Regions from separate parts of the Serratia sp. D1N4 genome, predicted to be linked through region 3. Evidence: predicted binding sites of a transcription regulator. Region 3 holds the regulator's gene; each other region holds the start of a gene.
What was found. Region 3 encodes LexA, which represses DNA repair genes until DNA is damaged. Its sites were predicted from a motif close to TNCTGTATGTACATACAGNA; they were not measured.
Positions count from the first base shown of each region.

Region 1: sulA (SOS-induced cell division inhibitor SulA) is a predicted target of LexA. The motif match lies at 2,207-2,226, and genes of this name have one in related genera.
Region 2: uvrB (excinuclease ABC subunit UvrB) is a predicted target of LexA. The motif match lies at 2,516-2,535, and genes of this name have one in related genera.
Region 4: ACX1CU_RS08620 (DNA translocase FtsK 4TM domain-containing protein) is a predicted target of LexA. The motif match lies at 1,523-1,542, and genes of this name have one in related genera.

Region 1 is NZ_CM137274.1:2,076,695-2,081,073, reverse strand. It holds gene yccS (YccS family putative transporter) at 1-1,298, shown strand, start outside; gene ACX1CU_RS08945 (TfoX/Sxy family DNA transformation protein) at 1,295-1,948, opposite strand; gene sulA (SOS-induced cell division inhibitor SulA) at 2,248-2,754, shown strand; gene ompA (porin OmpA) at 3,115-4,200, shown strand; gene matP (macrodomain Ter protein MatP) at 4,272-4,379, opposite strand, start outside.
Region 2 is NZ_CM137274.1:3,722,001-3,726,379, reverse strand. It holds gene bioC (malonyl-ACP O-methyltransferase BioC) at 1-327, shown strand, start outside; gene bioD (dethiobiotin synthase) at 320-1,006, shown strand; gene ACX1CU_RS16620 (ATP-binding cassette domain-containing protein) at 1,018-1,728, opposite strand; gene uvrB (excinuclease ABC subunit UvrB) at 2,641-4,379, shown strand, end outside.
Region 3 is NZ_CM137274.1:4,830,710-4,835,088, forward strand. It holds gene zur (zinc uptake transcriptional repressor Zur) at 1-415, shown strand, start outside; gene dinF (MATE family efflux transporter DinF) at 462-1,808, opposite strand; gene lexA (transcriptional repressor LexA) at 1,919-2,527, opposite strand; gene ACX1CU_RS21665 (diacylglycerol kinase) at 2,655-3,023, opposite strand; gene plsB (glycerol-3-phosphate 1-O-acyltransferase PlsB) at 3,171-4,379, shown strand, end outside.
Region 4 is NZ_CM137274.1:1,992,557-1,996,935, forward strand. It holds gene trxB (thioredoxin-disulfide reductase) at 1-285, opposite strand, end outside; gene lrp (leucine-responsive transcriptional regulator Lrp) at 993-1,487, shown strand; gene ACX1CU_RS08620 (DNA translocase FtsK 4TM domain-containing protein) at 1,608-4,379, shown strand, end outside.

The DNA.
Region 1 (4,379 bases), 2.6 Mb from region 3:
AGGCTCGTGCCTGTCGGCAACTGGCACAATCGATCCTGCTACGCCAGAAATATCTTCATAGTCCTCGCTTTGAGCCAGCATTCAGCCGTATAGAAGAAGCACTGGCCCAGGTTGCGGTCACAGAAGAAAACCGTGAATTGGCCAGAGCACTCTCACACCTGTTGAAAAACCTGCGGGCTATTGATGCACAATTGGCCAATATTGAGTCAGAACAGGCGCTGGCCAATGAACAGGCGGAGGAGAACAGCCTTTCCGATGACCGGCTCACCGGTTGGAGCGATATTCGTCTGCGTATCAGCCGCCACCTGACGCCTCAATCGGCCCTGCTCCGCCATGCCGTTCGCATGTCAGTCGTGCTATGCGCAGGCTATGCCTTTATCCAGATAACCAATTTGCAGCACGGTTACTGGATCCTACTGACTAGCCTGTTTGTCTGCCAGCCAAACTACAATGCCACCCGCAGACGCTTGGCGTTACGTATCATCGGGACGCTGGCGGGTATTTTGATTGGCCTGCCGATCTTGTACTTTGTCCCCTCCCTGGAAGGGCAAATGATTCTGATCGTCATTTCTGGTGTGCTGTTTTTTGCGTTCCGTACCGTGCAATATGCCCATGCCACGATGTTTATCACCCTGCTGGTTCTATTGTGTTTTAACCTGCTGGGTGAAGGATTCGAAGTGGCGGCTCCGCGCGTTTACGATACCCTTTTAGGTTGCGCTATCGCCTGGGCGGCGGTGAGTTTTATCTGGCCAGACTGGAAGTTCCGCCAATTATCTGCGGTTGTGCGCAAAACGCTTAATGCCAACTGCCGCTATCTGGACGCTATTATGGTGCAATATCATCAGGGCAAGGATAACGGTTTGCCTTATCGCATCGCCCGCCGGGATGCACATAACAGCGATGCAGAACTGGCTTCGGTAATTTCCAACATGTCTGCGGACCCTAAAGCAGATAAAACCATTCAGGACGCGGCTTTCCGCTTGTTGTGTCTTAACCACACACTGCTGAGCTATATCTCAGCGCTCGGAGCACACCGCAAGCGCCTGAATAACTCCGCCGTGCTGGACTTGCTAAATGATGCCGTATGCTATGTTGATGGCGCATTGCACCACGATGCACAAGACCATCAACGCATCATGCAAGCTCTGGAGACGCTCTCCGCACGTATCGAACAGTTAACGCCTGAACCTGAAAGTGAAGAACAACTGGTGTTGCAACAAATTGGATTAGTGCTTGAGCTGCTTCCAGAACTAACGGCACTCAACGCACAAATCGGTAAAGCAGAATTAATTATTTAGGGGCCAAGTGCCCGACTTTTTTCCAAACGCGGCTTCAAGCAAGGAAGCACCATGGTTTCTTCGAACCACTCAATCAACTCTTCCTTCTGAGAGGCAGGCAATGCGGCATGGTGATACCCCGCCAGTGCTCCAGCTAGTGATATCAACACTTTCATGCCGAGACCTTGTTGCTGCTGCAACAGTTTGAGGTAGCAATCTCTCGCACCCAGCAAGCGCAATTCATAAATACTCTGTATGCCAACACGCCATAGTAAGCGTTCCATTGCTACATCAATGTTCGGTAAATCTTTCAACCTACCATTGCTGCGGGTTTTCACCGTAATCTCTTTACGTGTTTCACACACCGCCTGCCAAGCGAGCGCGAACAGTTCCTGGCTTTCCTGCCATAAGGATTCATCCACCCAGTAATAGCGCATAGTCACTGGTGCCCCGCGCTTTAGATACGTCATATTCACCATCCCACGCCCACGAAATGTCGACTCCAGGCTCTCGGTAGCACGCAAATACAATTCTCCCTCTGCAATGACGGCAAACATCGTGCCGTCGGCCAACAAGCCGTATCCGCCAAATTGCGAACGTGTAGTAATTTTTCCTAATGCGGCAAAGCAGACTTTTGCCTGTGCGATCCTTCCTGCAGACCTGCCTTTCATTAAAACCTCCTTGAGTGAATGATGATCTATACCCGCCGCATCTCAATATGCTGGGATGTTGCTGCTCACCTATATTTTGAAATCCATTAGGTATAAACATTCGTTACATCAATGAAATAAACGTAACTGGAACAACTAATTAGGGAAAATACGCATTATCCCCTTCTGTGCCAATCACAAAATCGAGGTGTATAAAAAAGAATCGCAAATATGCGAGGCGTCACGAAAATTTGAGTTGATCTTCTGTTTTGATAGCTATACTGTACATACATACAGTAACACTACGGGCGGGATACTTCATGCGTACTCAATCACTCTATCAACCCCAGTTCAGCCATACATCTTTTGCGCTTAACAAGGCTGCAGAAACGTCTCACAACGGTAAGGTCAATGGACTCATCAGTGAACTTGTTTACAGCGAGCACCAACCCGTTGTGGCGCAACTCCTTGTACCACTGCTGCAACAGCTGGGTATGCAGTCACGCTGGCTGCTGTGGCTAACCCCACAACAGAAGCTCAGCAAGCAGTGGCTGCAACAAGCCCAGTTACCCGTCGATAAAGTGGTGCAACTGAGCCAGATCAGCCCAATGGATACCGTCGACGCCATGGAGAAAGCATTGCTGACCGGTAATTACAGTGTCGTGCTTGGATGGTTGCCAGAACTGACCGAAGAAGATCGCCTAAAATTGAGTCGGGCAGCGGAATTGGGTAACGCTTATGGCTTCATAATGCGCCCGCAACCAGACGTAGATCCCTCACACGGACACTGTTCTACGCTAAAAATTCACTCTTCTTTGTATCATTAAGTAAATTTAGGATTTTTCCCACCGTTCTTTACCCCTAGTGAGAGAACTCACATGGGATCATGCACAAAGCTAGGTTGGCTGGGGTTCTGCATCAATTATTGTACAAAAAACAGACGCGATTCTTATTGTAATATGTTAGCGAATATGTCTAATTCCATGTTTTTTTTTAGAGCTTTATCACATCACACTTGTAACTTTCGCGCCACGTTGTAGACTTTACATCGCCGAGGTTGCTCTATAAGGCCAGAAAAACTGGCAGAGTAACAAACGAGGGTACAAACCTGGGCGAATGAATTTAAACCAAGGGCTTAAAGCAGCTTTAAAGCTCATTGCCTATTTGGATGATAACGAGGCGCAAAAATGAAAAAGACAGCTATCGCATTAGCAGTGGCACTGGCAGGTTTCGCTACCGTAGCGCAAGCCGCCCCAAAAGATAACACCTGGTACACCGGCGCAAAACTGGGCTGGTCCAAGTATTATGACACTGGGTTCGACGGTAATGGCTTTGACAGCACTATCGGCAATGGTCCAACCCACAGAACTCAACTGGGTACAGGCGCGTTTGTAGGTTATCAAGCGAACCAATACCTGGGCTTCGAAATGGGTTATGACTGGCTTGGCCGTATGCCTTACAAAGGCAGCGTGAACAATGGTGCTTTCAAAGCTCAAGGCATTCAGTTGGCAACCAAGCTGAGCTACCCAATCATGAACGATCTGGACGTTTACACTCGTCTGGGTGGTATGGTTTGGCGTGCAGATTCTACCGCTTACTACGGTGCAACTGGTGATCGTATCAGTGCTCACGATACTGGCGTTTCTCCTCTGGCAGCAGTGGGTGTTGAATACGCACTGACTCAGAACTGGGCTACCCGCCTGGATTACCAGTGGACTAACAACATCGGTGACAAAGGTACCGTTGGTGCTCGTCCAGATAACGCCCTGCTGAGCGTTGGTGTTTCTTACCGTTTCGGCCAGGATGAAGTTGCTGCTCCAGTAATCGCTCCAACTCCAGCCCCAGCTCCAGTTGTTGAAACCAAGAAGTTCACCCTGTCTTCTGGTGTTCTGTTCAACTTCGGCAAATCTACTCTGAAGCCAGAAGGCCAGCACGCTCTGGATGAACTGTACACCCAACTGAGCTCACTGGATCCGAAAGACGGTTCAGTAGTCGTTGTTGGCTTCACCGATGCAGTAGGTTCTGCTGAGTCTAACATGCGTCTGTCTGAGCAACGTGCACGTAGCGTTGTGGATTACCTGGTTTCTAAAGGTATCCCAGCAGACAAGATCACCGCTCGTGGTATGGGCAAAGCTAACCCAGTTACCGGTGACACCTGTGGTTACCGCTCTGGCCGTGCTACCCCAGCACAGATCGCATGCTTGGCTCCAGATCGTCGCGTAGAGATCGAAGTTAAAGGCATCAAAGAAGTTGTATCTCAGCCTCAGGGCTAAGTTACCTCTCCTTAGTAAAAAACCCCGCATTGCGGGGTTTTTTTTCGACATTTTGCCTGACAACGAATCCGTTAACCCTCGTCTTTACCAAGAATCGCTTTCAGATCCTGTTTCAACGATGACATCTGGCTGGCATATTTTTCTTTTCGCTCCGCATCCTCAATTAATTGAACGACAGT
Region 2 (4,379 bases), 1.1 Mb from region 3:
GACTCTCTGCACGAGCTAGGGGATGCCTGGCAACAGGTAGACGGCGAACGTCATGTGAATGATTTTTTGTCCCCGTCGCAGATCGCCGCGGCCTGTGGCGATTATCGCCATCATCTGCAAGCGGTGTGGCAAACCCTTGAATACCCGGACGTGATGGCGCTAATGCGTTCACTGAAGGGAATCGGTGCCACGCACCTGCATCAGGGGCGCGAGGCGGGTTTGCTTTCCCGCCAGCGGCTGGCGGCATTGCAGGCGGCTTATCCGCGCCAGCGCGGCCAGTTTCCACTCAGTTATCATCTGATTTATGGAGTGATTTACCGTGATTAAGCGCTTTTTCATCACCGGAACCGATACCGAAGTCGGTAAAACCGTGGCCAGCATTGCGCTGTTGCAGGCCACCGCTGCCGCAGGTTTACGCTGTGCTGGTTATAAACCGGTGGCATCCGGCAGCGAGATGACGCCCGATGGCCTGCGTAATACGGATGCGCTGGCGTTGCAGAAATACAGCAGCGTGCCGTTGAGTTACGCTGAAGTAAACCCTTACACCTTCGCGGAGCCGACGTCGCCGCATATCGTCAGCCTGGCAGAAGATCGGCCGATTTCTCTGATCCGGCTTTCTGCTGGTTTACGCCATCTTGAACCGCGTGCCGACTGGCTGCTGGTAGAAGGGGCCGGGGGATGGTTTACCCCGCTTTCTGAGCTGTATACCTTTGCCGATTGGGTGCAACTGGAGCAGTTGCCGGTGATCCTGGTGGTGGGCATCAAGCTAGGTTGTATCAACCATGCGTTGCTCACGGCGCAGGCGATTCAGCAGGCGGGGCTGCCCTTGGCTGGCTGGATCGCCAACGATATCACCAAGCCCGGAAAGCGCCATCAGGAGTACCTCGCTACGCTGCGCCGTATGCTGCCAGCGCCGCTGCTGGGGGAGATCCCGCACCTGCCGCAGATAGAGCAACAGGCGCTGGGTCAGTATCTCGATCTTACCGCCTTGCAATCCGCTGGCTGAGTGACAAAAGCTTATCCAGCCAGATAGGTATTAATTAATGCCTCATCGAGCTGTGCCAAGGTGCCGTTGGCCACGTTGCGGCCTTGATCCATCAGGAAAAAGCAATCCGCCACGTGGCGCACAAACGGCAAAGTATGCTCCACCAGCAAAATGGTCATGCCTAATTCGTGGTTCAGCCTGCGGATAATATTGCTGATTTCTTTCGCCTGCGAGGAGGAGATGCCTGCTGTTGGTTCATCGAGGATCAGCAACTCCGGCTCCAGCACCAGTGCGCGGGCGATCGCCAGCTGTTGCTGCTCATCGTCACACAAGTCCCCGGCACGATACAGCAACATGGCCCGCAGATGGGGGAACAGGCTATAAATCATCGGCGGAATGCGCCGGGTTTTGTCATGCCCGGCCAGCAGCGCTATCTGAAGGTTTTCCTCCACGCTCAGTTGGGAGAAGATTTGCCGCCCTTGTGGCACGTAACTGATACCCAGTGCCGCCCGCTTTTCCATCGGCTGCTGCAACAGATTTTGCGGTGGTTCATTGGCTATTTGCCAAGTCATGCTGCCGCTGACAATCGGCAAATGCCCCATAATGCAATTAACCAGCGTAGTTTTACCCACGCCGTTGCGGCCAAGCAACGTGGTGCATTGCCCACGCGGCAGTTCAAGGCTGACATCCCACAATATATGGTTATGCCCATAATATTGATTTACTGCGCGTAAACTTAGCATTTTGCATTCTCCTCAAAGAGGCGTGTTCACTCGTGGATGGGATGAGCGACTCCGTTTTCAGGTGCAGTTGTGTGGTGTGTAAAGAATTCAGCAATTCTCAGGCCAACTTTAATGGTATAGCGCAAAACGGGCAGTGTTACCGTTTTGTTAATTGCTGCGGCTGTGCTGGCGGAGGGGGCTGTGGGCCTCGGGAAAATGCCTGTTATTAGCGCGGGAGGTTTTTGCACTTTTGTGGTGCGGCGTTGACGTGAAATGGTGCAAGTTCCGGCAGATTGTCGCAACAGGCAGCAACCTGAACGGGGAAGAGAGAAAATGAGATCTGGGCAATGACTTCTTTTAGTATTAATTGTCATAACCAAAGCCAGATTATTGTGAAAAAATAACTAAAAAATAGCCTTAGACGATATTTTAGCGAGAAAACCGTTCTTTCTGTAACTCCCGGCTCCCATGGGGTAGTGTGAGTTATCCACAATTCCTGTGGATAACCTTGTGCATTATCCCTAGAAAAGCGGCGTAAACAGAGAGCGGACGCGGGTTGTGTTCGCGTTGCCCGTATTCTCGTCTTTTTTATAAAAATAATAATTATCAATAAGTTAGTTAAAATCAAGCAAGCCAATAGCAACTTGGCGCGCTACGCGTCATTTTTGCTCTGAATACTATCGAAATGTTAATTATTGCCGGGCTCTGGGGATAAAATGGTGGTTGACAATAAAAATGTCACGGTGCTGTAACCTCCTTGGTGCGCAGATGCTTGGTTAACGCACGCTAAAGCGACAAATCCACTTGAAGCTGGTTTTATATCCAGTATTATAAGCGGTGGCGGAGATCGCTAGGGTTTTCCATACTTAGGGGCTGCTGCCAGCAGATGCTATTCTCGTCACCCGGTTGCCACTCGAATCATTCAGGGTCTATATGAGCAAAACTTTCAAACTGCATTCAGAATTCGCACCGGCCGGCGATCAGCCGGAGGCCATTCGCAAGCTGGAAATGGGGCTGGAAGATGGTTTGGCACACCAGACCTTGCTGGGGGTGACCGGATCGGGCAAGACCTTTACCATCGCTAACGTGATCGCCGATCTCAACCGGCCAACCATGGTGCTGGCACCGAACAAAACCCTGGCGGCACAGCTCTATGGCGAGATGAAAGAGTTCTTTCCCGAGAATGCGGTGGAGTATTTTGTCTCCTATTACGATTACTACCAGCCAGAAGCCTACGTCCCTAGCTCCGATACCTTTATCGAGAAAGACGCCTCGATAAACGAACACATTGAACAGATGCGCCTTTCTGCCACCAAAGCGCTGCTTGAGCGGCGTGATGTGGTAGTGGTGGCATCGGTTTCCGCGATCTACGGCCTGGGCGATCCCGATCTATACCTGAAGATGATGCTGCACCTGACCAAAGGGATGATCATCGATCAGCGCTCGATCCTGCGCCGCCTGGCTGAGCTGCAATATACCCGCAACGATCAGGCGTTCCAGCGTGCCACTTTCCGCGTGCGCGGTGAAGTGATCGACATCTTCCCGGCGGAATCAGACGAACTGGCGCTGCGCGTCGAACTGTTTGACGAAGAGGTGGAACGCCTGTCGCTGTTTGATCCGCTCACCGGCCAGATTGAGCAGGTGGTGCCCCGTTTCACCATCTACCCTAAATCCCACTACGTCACACCACGGGAACGTATCCTGCAGGCGATGGAGGAGATCAAGGTGGAACTGGAACAGCGGCGCAAGGTGTTGCTGGCGAACAATAAGCTGCTGGAAGAGCAACGCTTGGCGCAGCGTACCCAGTTTGATCTGGAGATGATGAACGAACTGGGTTATTGCTCGGGCATCGAAAACTACTCGCGCTACCTCTCCGGGCGCGGCGAGGGCGAGCCGCCGCCGACGCTGTTCGACTATCTGCCCGCCGATGGCCTGCTGGTGGTAGACGAATCGCACGTCACTATTCCGCAGATTGGCGGGATGTTCAAAGGCGACCGTTCACGCAAAGAAACGCTGGTGGAATACGGTTTTCGTCTGCCTTCGGCGCTGGATAACCGGCCAATGCGCTTTGAAGAGTTTGAAGCGCTGGCCCCGCAAACCATCTATGTCTCCGCTACGCCGGGTAAATATGAGCTGGAAAAATCCGGTGGCGATATTATCGATCAGGTGGTGCGCCCAACCGGCCTGTTGGATCCGGTGGTGGAAGTCCGCCCGGTGACGACCCAGGTTGACGACCTGCTTTCCGAGATCCGCAAGCGCGTGGCGATCAACGAACGCGTGCTGGTGACTACGCTGACCAAACGCATGGCGGAAGACCTGACGGAATACCTGGAGGAACACGGCGAGCGGGTGCGTTATCTGCACTCGGATATCGACACCGTAGAACGGGTCGAAATCATCCGTGATTTACGCCTTGGCGAGTTCGACGTGCTGGTGGGGATCAACCTGCTGCGGGAAGGGTTGGACATGCCTGAGGTGTCGCTGGTGGCGATCCTGGACGCCGATAAAGAGGGCTTCCTGCGTTCAGAGCGCTCGCTGATCCAGACCATTGGCCGTGCGGCGCGTAACCTCAACGGCAAGGCGATTCTGTACGGCGACAGAATTACCGATTCCATGGCCAAGGCGATAGGTGAAACCGAACGCCGCCGCGCCAAGCAGCAGGCGCATAACGA
Region 3 (4,379 bases):
ACGCCTGATGGCGGAGCAACCCGGTGCCATCAGCGCCTACGATCTGCTCGATTTGCTGCGCGTCGCCGAACCCCAGGCTAAGCCCCCCACGGTGTATCGTGCGCTGGATTTTTTGTTGGAACAGGGATTTATCCACCGCGTCGAATCGGCTAACAGCTATGTGCTGTGCCATCACTTCGAACAGCCGATGCACACCTCTGCGCTGTTTATCTGCGATCGCTGCGGGCAGGTAACCGAGCGCACGACGGAAGGCGTGGAAGAAATGTTGCAGAAATTGGCAACAGAATCAGGATTTGCGCTGCGCCACAGCGTGGTTGAAGCCCACGGTCTGTGTTCTGCCTGCGTTGAGGTTGAAGCATGCGAAAACAAACAGGATTGCGATCATGACCACAGTATTGTGATCAAGAAGAAATAAGCGGTGCGGTAGCAATGCCGCAACGTAGCGCCGCGCTCATCTGTTTTCAGACGTTATGATTAGCCGGAAACCAGGTGCCGCGCACTTGATGGCGGTGCCAAATCCAACCCAGTGCCAACCCCCGCAAGGCCAGAAACACCATCAGAGCTAACCATAAACCGTGGTTGCCCAACAACGGCAGCGTAAATAAAGTCAATCCATAACCGACAGCGGCCACCGCCATGCTATTGCGCATTTCTGCCCCGCGAGTCGCACCGATAAACATGCCGTCCAGCAGATAACACCAGACACCCACCAAAGGCAGCACCACCTGCCAAGGCAGGTAATGGTTCGCCAAAGCTCGTAATTCGGGCAGCGAGGTTAACGCTGCCACGATGTGCTGCCCGGCAAGCACATAAATCATGGCAAAACCGAACGCCACCAGGCACGCCTGCCTGCAAGCCGCACGCCATACTTTATGCAGTTGGCGATCGTCCCGCGCTCCGTAGGCGTGGCCAGAATGTGCCTCAACCGCATAGGCAAAACCATCTAAAGCGTAAGCAGTGAACGTCAGCAGATTCATCAGCACCGCGTTCACCGCCACGATTTCACCCCCCATGCGCGCCCCCAGAATAGTCAGCGAGGCAAAGCACAGTTGCAGCAATAACGAGCGCAGCATGATGTCACGGTTAAGCGCCAGCAAACGGCGCAGATTACCGCGCCAGGCGTTGTGCAGCATCGCCAGAGTAATCCCGCGCATCCGCAGCACCCGCCACGACAGCCACAGACCCAGCAACAGCGTGGCATACTCGGCAATCGCCGTTGCGGCTGCGGCCCCCTGCACATTCCAGCCCAAGCCCATCACCAGCCAGATATCCAGCACAATATTCAGCAGGTTACCGACGATCAGCAAGATCACCGGTGCCCGCACGTACTGCACACCCAACAGCCAGCCGAGCAGTACCATGTTGGCCAATGCCGCTGGCGCGCTCAACCAGCGGATCTCCAGAAACAACCGCGCCTGTGCCAAGACTTCTTTATCGCCCCCGACAATCTGCAAGGCCAGTGCGATCAGCGGCGCTCGCAGCAGCACAATCGCCACCCCGGCCACCAGCGCCAACAGCAGCGGTTGCATAAAAGCCCTAGCCAGCCGTTGCGGATCCTGCGCGCCCAACGCCTGCGCCGCCAGCCCGGTGGTGCTCATACGCAGGAACAGCAGCAACATGAACAGGAAGCTGGTCGCCATTGAGCCCACGGCAACCCCACCGAGATAAGTCGGGCTATCGAGATGGCCGATAACGGCGGTATCCACCAGGCCAAGCAAGGGAACAGTGATATTGGAAAAGATCATCGGCAACGCCAGGCGCCACAACGCTTTATCGGTGTCGCTGGTAAAAGCAGAAATCAGGCGCATAGTGAAATGTTCCCGTGGCAGTGCGGTGAAGATAGTTTAGAAAAGGTATCGCCCCAGAGTTGGGGCGATATAATTCTTATTAATTGAAATATCAATCAGGGGTATAACGCTTAGATCCAATCACCGTTGCGGATCACACCGACGGCTAAGCCTTCGATAGTGAAATTCTGCTCGCGCAGATCGACCACAATCGGCTGAAACTCACTGTTTTCCGGCAGCAGCTCAACCATGTTGCCATGCTTTTTCAGGCGTTTAACCGTCACTTCATCTTCGATACGTGCTACCACTACCTGGCCGTTACGCACGTCCTGAGTTTTATGCACCGCCAGCAGATCGCCGTCGAGGATACCGATATCACGCATCGACATACCGTTAACACGCAGCAGGAAATCAGCGTTAGGTTTGAACAAAGAAGGATCGACTTTGTAGTGCCCTTCAATGTGTTGCTCGGCCAGCAAAGGTTCACCGGCAGCAACGCGGCCAACCAGAGGTAACCCTTCTTCATCTTCCATCAGCAGACGGATACCGCGCGAAGCACCGGAGATGATTTCGATCACCCCTTTGCGGGCCAACGCTTTCAAATGCTCTTCGGCGGCATTAGGCGAACGGAATCCCAAACGCATGGCGATCTCGGCACGTGTTGGTGGCATACCCGTTTGCGCAATATGATCGCGAATCAGGTCGTAGACCTCTTGCTGTCTGGTAGTTAATGCTTTCATTCCGCCCCCTGTTTGTTTATACAGTCTTGCTGTGAGTATATACAGGTAAGCCGGGATTGGGAACCGAAGAATAAATAAAAATCAGGGATTAGCGAAGCAGTTCGCAACATTACGCCCCTTTTCAAGGTCAACTGAAATGCTGCCACAGCACCGAACCCCAGACGAACAGCGCCAGCATAATCGTCAACGAAACCGCCGCCGACCCCATGTCTTTTGCCCGACCAGACAGTTCATGGTAATCCGTCCCCACACGATCGACGATGGCCTCGATCGCGCTGTTGAGGATTTCGACAATCATCACCAGCAGTACCGAGCCAATCAATAAAATGCGCGCTATCGCACCCACATCCAGCCAAATCGCCAGTATGATAGCCACTATGACCGCGACCGATTCCTGACGGAATGCGGCTTCGTTCTGCCAGGCTGCGGTTAAGCCTTTATATGAATAGCCTGCCGCCTTAATGATGCGTGTCAGGCCCGTTGCTTTATTTGCCATGTAAGAGCACCTTTCTCTAAGGTGAGTCATAATTTACCTATGTGTTTCCAGAGCCGTTAACGGCCTTGGAATTCCCAACACCACAGATCTGCTACCTGGTTTCTGGTATGCTTGCGGCGCATTGCTAACAAGAGGCTTTATGTTGTTATGTTAGGTTGGCGTAAAATATATTATAAACTATTGAATTTACCACTGAAAATGTTGGTAAAAAGTAAGGTTATCCCTTCGGATCCGGTCACGGAGTTAGGGTTAGATCCCTCGCGGCCAATTCTGTATGTTTTACCTTATAATTCCAAGGCAGATTTGCTCACCTTGCGCACCCAGTGCTTGGCGTTAGATCTGCCCGACCCCCTTAACTCGCTGGAGATCGACGGCGCCGTTCTGCCGAGCCACGTGTTTATCCATGAAGGCCCGCGCGTATTCCGCTATTACACGCCAAAAGAAGAATCGGTAAAACTGTTCCACGACTATCTGGATCTGCACCGCAGCAATCCGGATCTCGATATTCAGATGCTTCCGGTATCCGTGATGTTCGGCCGCTCACCGGGGCGTGAAGGGCACGGAACACCGCATCTGCGCCTGCTGAACGGCGTACAGAAATTCTTCGCCATATTGTGGTTAGGGCGTGACAGTTTTGTCCGCTTCTCCAATACCGTTTCTCTGCGGCGCATGGCTACCGAGCACGGTACTGATAAAACCATTGCGCAGAAACTGGCGCGTGTCGCGCGCATGCACTTCTCGCGTCAGCGCTTGGCCGCCGTTGGGCCAAGCCTGCCGGCCCGTCAGGATCTGTTCAACAAGTTGCTGGCATCTAAAGCGATTGAAAAAGCGGTCGAAGACGAAGCGCGCAGCAAAAAAATCACTCACGAAAAAGCCCAGCAGAATGCCATTGCGCTGATGGAAGAGATTGCCGCCGACTTCTCTTACGAAGCCGTACGCCTTTCCGATCGCGTGCTGAGCTGGACCTGGAACCGGCTGTATCAGGGCATCAACGTCACTAAAGCCGAGCGCGTGCGCCAACTGGCGCAAGACGGCCACGAGATTGTCTATGTGCCCTGCCACCGCAGCCACATGGATTACCTGTTGCTGTCTTACGTGCTTTATCATCAGGGCTTGGTGCCGCCGCATATCGCCGCAGGCATCAACCTGAACTTCTGGCCAGCCGGGCCGATCTTCCGCCGTTTGGGTGCGTTCTTTATCCGCCGTACCTTCAAGGGCAACAAGCTCTATTCCACCGTGTTCCGTGAATACCTTGGTGAGCTGTTCACCCGTGGCTATTCGGTAGAATATTTTGTGGAAGGTGGCCGTTCCCGTACCGGACGCTTGCTGGAACCGAAAACCGGCACCCTGTCGATG
Region 4 (4,379 bases), 2.5 Mb from region 3:
GAAAGGGCGGTTCTGCAAATCGGCACTGTTGATATGGTCAAAGACGATTTCAGTCTCGAATTTTTCAGCATGCTCGCGCATACGCTCCATTAACGCCGGGCCAGTCAGCCCTTCGGCGTCACCAGGCCAGTTTTCGACTTCGGTGGTGGTGGTCAACTGACCCCCTTGCTCCATACCGGTGATCAGCACCGGGTTCAGGTTTGCCCGCGCTGCATAAACAGCGGCGGTGTAGCCAGCCGGGCCTGAACCCAGAATCAGTAATTTGCTATGTTTAGCCGTGCCCATGAATAACCTCTTTTTCCACGATGGCGGACAGTGGTAGCGATTGTAGGGAAAATACGCCAGTAAAAAAAGCATCAGGGAATGTTGTTAACGATTTGTTTGATAGCAGGTGTCGATTAATGGCACCCCCAGAGCGCCAGACGTTGTAATTAAATTAATCCCAATGCAAGGATTATATCTGTTCATAAATGCGTGAAAAATGGTATCTTTATCGGTTTTATGTGGCTAACTTCCTGGCTTTTTAATGCGGAGATTCCTAACTGAAAATGAGGCGCTCCGTTTTCCTCACGGCACGTTCTTCTGATTTTACTTCTTTTACTTTGACAATCCGCTGCGCATTTGCGAAAACATCATAGGAAGAAGAAATTATCCCCGGACCAGCAGTAAACCGTTTGTATCTATGCCGATAAAGCAGCGTATTACATCGTTGCGGCAGGTGAGGGCGGATTTGGCTCTAGGGGAGTGAGTTCTCTTCTGCATGTGAGCATCATTTGAATTCGTTGTATGGGGTGGACAGACAGGCTGTACAACGGCGGAAGATGGTAGTGAAAAGGAGCAATACGGCGGTAAGTGTTACAGAAATATTCCCTGTCTCAGGGGAATGAGCCGCTTATCAAAGACATCGGGTCTTCGCTTGGAACAAGCCCTTGCACATTGACGTTGGCTAGGGTGTGGCAAGTGCAGGGAAGAACATAAGAGAGACAATAATAATGGCAGACAATAAAAAACGCCCGGGTAAAGATCTTGACCGTATCGACCGCAACATCCTGAATGAATTGCAAAAGGATGGGCGAATTTCGAACGTCGAGCTTTCGAAGCGCGTGGGGTTATCCCCAACGCCATGTTTAGAACGCGTGCGCCGTCTTGAGCGTCAGGGTTTTATCCATGGTTATACCGCATTGCTCAACCCACATTATCTGGACGCTTCCCTGCTGGTTTTCGTGGAAATCACGCTGAACCGCGGTGCGCCGGACGTGTTTGAACAATTCAACTCAGCCGTACAGAAACTTGAAGAAATTCAGGAGTGTCATCTGGTTTCCGGTGATTTCGACTATCTGTTGAAAACCCGTGTGCCCGATATGTCGGCTTACCGTAAATTGCTGGGCGAAACTCTGTTGCGTTTGCCGGGGGTTAATGACACCCGTACTTACGTGGTGATGGAAGAAGTGAAACAGAGTAACCGTCTGGTTATCAAAACACGGTAAGACGCAGGTGCAAAACCTGATTAAATTCGTTATACTCCTGTTTATCCATACAGTTTCGGCGCCGAGGAAGCCTCTCGGCGCTGTTACTATGCCAGCTAACAGGAACCTGGAGAGCCTTTCTTGAGCCAGGAATACACAGAAGATAAAGAAGTTACCCTGAAGAGGCTCAGCAGCGGGCAGCGTTTGCTTGAGGCTTTGTCGATCGTGGTAGCGATTTTTGCCGTTTACCTTATGGCTGCACTGGTCAGTTTCAATCCTTCTGACCCCAGTTGGTCGCAAACTGCATGGCACGAGCCGATCCATAATCTGGGCGGCGGTGTTGGCGCATGGTTGGCCGACACGCTGTTCTTCACCTTCGGAGTACTCGCCTACGCGATACCGCCGATCATGTTCATTCTATGCTGGGCTGGGTTCCGTCAGCGCGGCAATCATGATTATATTGACTATTTTGCGCTGTCGTTGCGCCTGATCGGTACCTTGGCGCTGGTGCTAACCTCCTGTGGTTTGGCAGCACTGAATGTCGACGATCTCTACTATTTCGCCTCTGGTGGTGTGATTGGCAGTTTGCTGAGCAATGCCATGCTGCCGTGGTTCAATGGCATTGGTGCCACCTTGGCGCTGTTGGGCATTTGGGCGGTGGGATTAACGCTGTTCACCGGCTGGTCCTGGTTGGTTATCGCTGAAAAAATCGGTGGGGTGGTACTGGGAACAGCCACTTTCATGACCAACCGTTCACGTCGTGACGATCGTTATTACGATGACGACGACAGATTGATTGATGAGTCAGAGCCAGATGCTAAGAGCACCGTCGTAGCCGCTGTGGCGGACGAAGATGACGTGCTGTTCTCTGCGCCTTCGGTCAGTGAAATGGCGCAACAAGATGAAGTAGATCCACTTTTGAGTGGTTTGCGCGCCATCGATGACGAACTTCCTGCTGATGAACCTGTGCAGGCGGTGGTTGATATGCCAGTAGCCACTCCGGCTCCGGTGACGGCTGCACCCGTAGCACCTGCTTCGATCAATCAGCATCCGTTGAGCCCAGTGCCAGAGCAGAGCACACCGCCGCTCTATTCGTTTGAGCTCCCGGAAGAAACACCCGCACCGAAAACGACGCGCATGATAGATCCTTATCAGGAGGACGATGAGCCGCGCTTGGGGGATTGGCAGTCATCTGTTGCGCCGCCGCGTGAGCAGTCGCCGTTTGATTTTTCTGCCGCACAGCGTGATCACGTTGGTTTCAGTGGTTCAACCGGGTTTAGCGATAGCGCCGATGCGCCTTCCTTTGGTGCAGTAAAACCACCATCCGCTACGGCAACCAGCGTAGCCAGTGTGGTTAACCATACCTTTATGCCAGCATTTACCGCCACCAGCGACGGTAATTCTCAGATTAAGCAAGGCATTGGCCCTGAATTGCCGCGTCCGAATCCGGTGCGTATCCCCACTCGGCGTGAACTGGCCTCCTATGGCATCAAACTGCCTTCGCAGCGCATGGCAGAGCAGGAGCAGCGTCATCGCAGCGAAGAACCTTTGCAGCAGTCTGCCAGCGATTTGCCGGAAGATGAGGCTTTGCAGGAAGCTGCACTGGGCCAGGCATTTGCCGAGCAGCAGAACCAGCGCTATGGCGAAGAATATCAGCATGATGATGAAAGCGCTTTGCAGGAAGCGGCTCTCGGTCAGGCTTTTGCGCAGCAACAGCAGGCACGCTATGGTGAAGAGAATACGCTGTCTGAACCCGCGCCAGTCTCGCGCCCTGTTGACACCAGCCAGGCCTTCAGTTTCTCACCGATGGCAGATCTGGTTGATGATGGTCCAAAAGAGCCGTTATTCACCCTGTCGCCTCAGCTTGAAGAACGTATCGAGCTGCAAAGCGAAAGAGAAGATGATGTGCCCTTCGGTCAGTTTGAGCCAGAAGCGCCCGCTTATCAGGCACCACGGCCTCAAACGCCATCTGTACCTGCTTATCAGCCGCAACAGTCTTATCAACCCCCGGCGCAGCAGCAACCTGCCGCGCCCGCAATGGACAGCCTGATCCACCCGTTCCTGATGCGTAACGATCAGCCGCTGCAAAAGCCGACGACGCCATTGCCTACGCTGGATCTGCTGACTGAAGCCCCGAAAGAGGTGGAGCCGGTTGATTCGTTTGAGCTGGAGCAGAAAGCCCGTCTGGTGGAAGCCAGCTTGGCAGATTATCGGGTCAAGGCTGACGTTGTGGATATTCTGCCTGGCCCGGTGATTACACGTTTCGAACTGGACCTGGCTCCAGGCGTAAAAGCCGCACGTATTTCCAATCTGTCACGCGATTTGGCGCGTTCGCTGTCAACTTCGGCGGTGCGCGTGGTTGAGGTGATCCCAGGTAAACCTTACGTGGGTATCGAATTGCCAAACGCCAAGCGTCAGACGGTGTATCTGCGAGAAGTGCTGGATTGCCCGGCATTCCGTGATAATCCGTCGCCGTTGGCAATCGTGTTGGGTAAAGATATTTCCGGTCAGCCGGTGGTGGCCGATCTGGGCAAAATGCCGCACTTGCTGGTGGCCGGGACCACCGGTTCCGGTAAGTCGGTCGGGGTCAACGCCATGATCCTGAGTATTTTGTATAAAGCCACGCCAAAAGAAGTGCGCTTTATCATGATCGACCCGAAAATGCTGGAGCTGTCGGTCTATGAAGGTATTCCGCATCTGCTGACCGATGTGGTCACCGACATGAAAGATGCGGCCAACGCGTTGCGCTGGTGTGTCGCCGAGATGGAGCGTCGCTATAAGCTGATGTCTGCGCTGGGCGTGCGCAATTTGGCGGGTTATAACGAGCGCGTCGATCAGGCCGAAGCCATGGGTAGGCCGATTCCAGATCCGTTCTGGAAACCGACAGACAGCATGGGCACCGTGATGCCGATG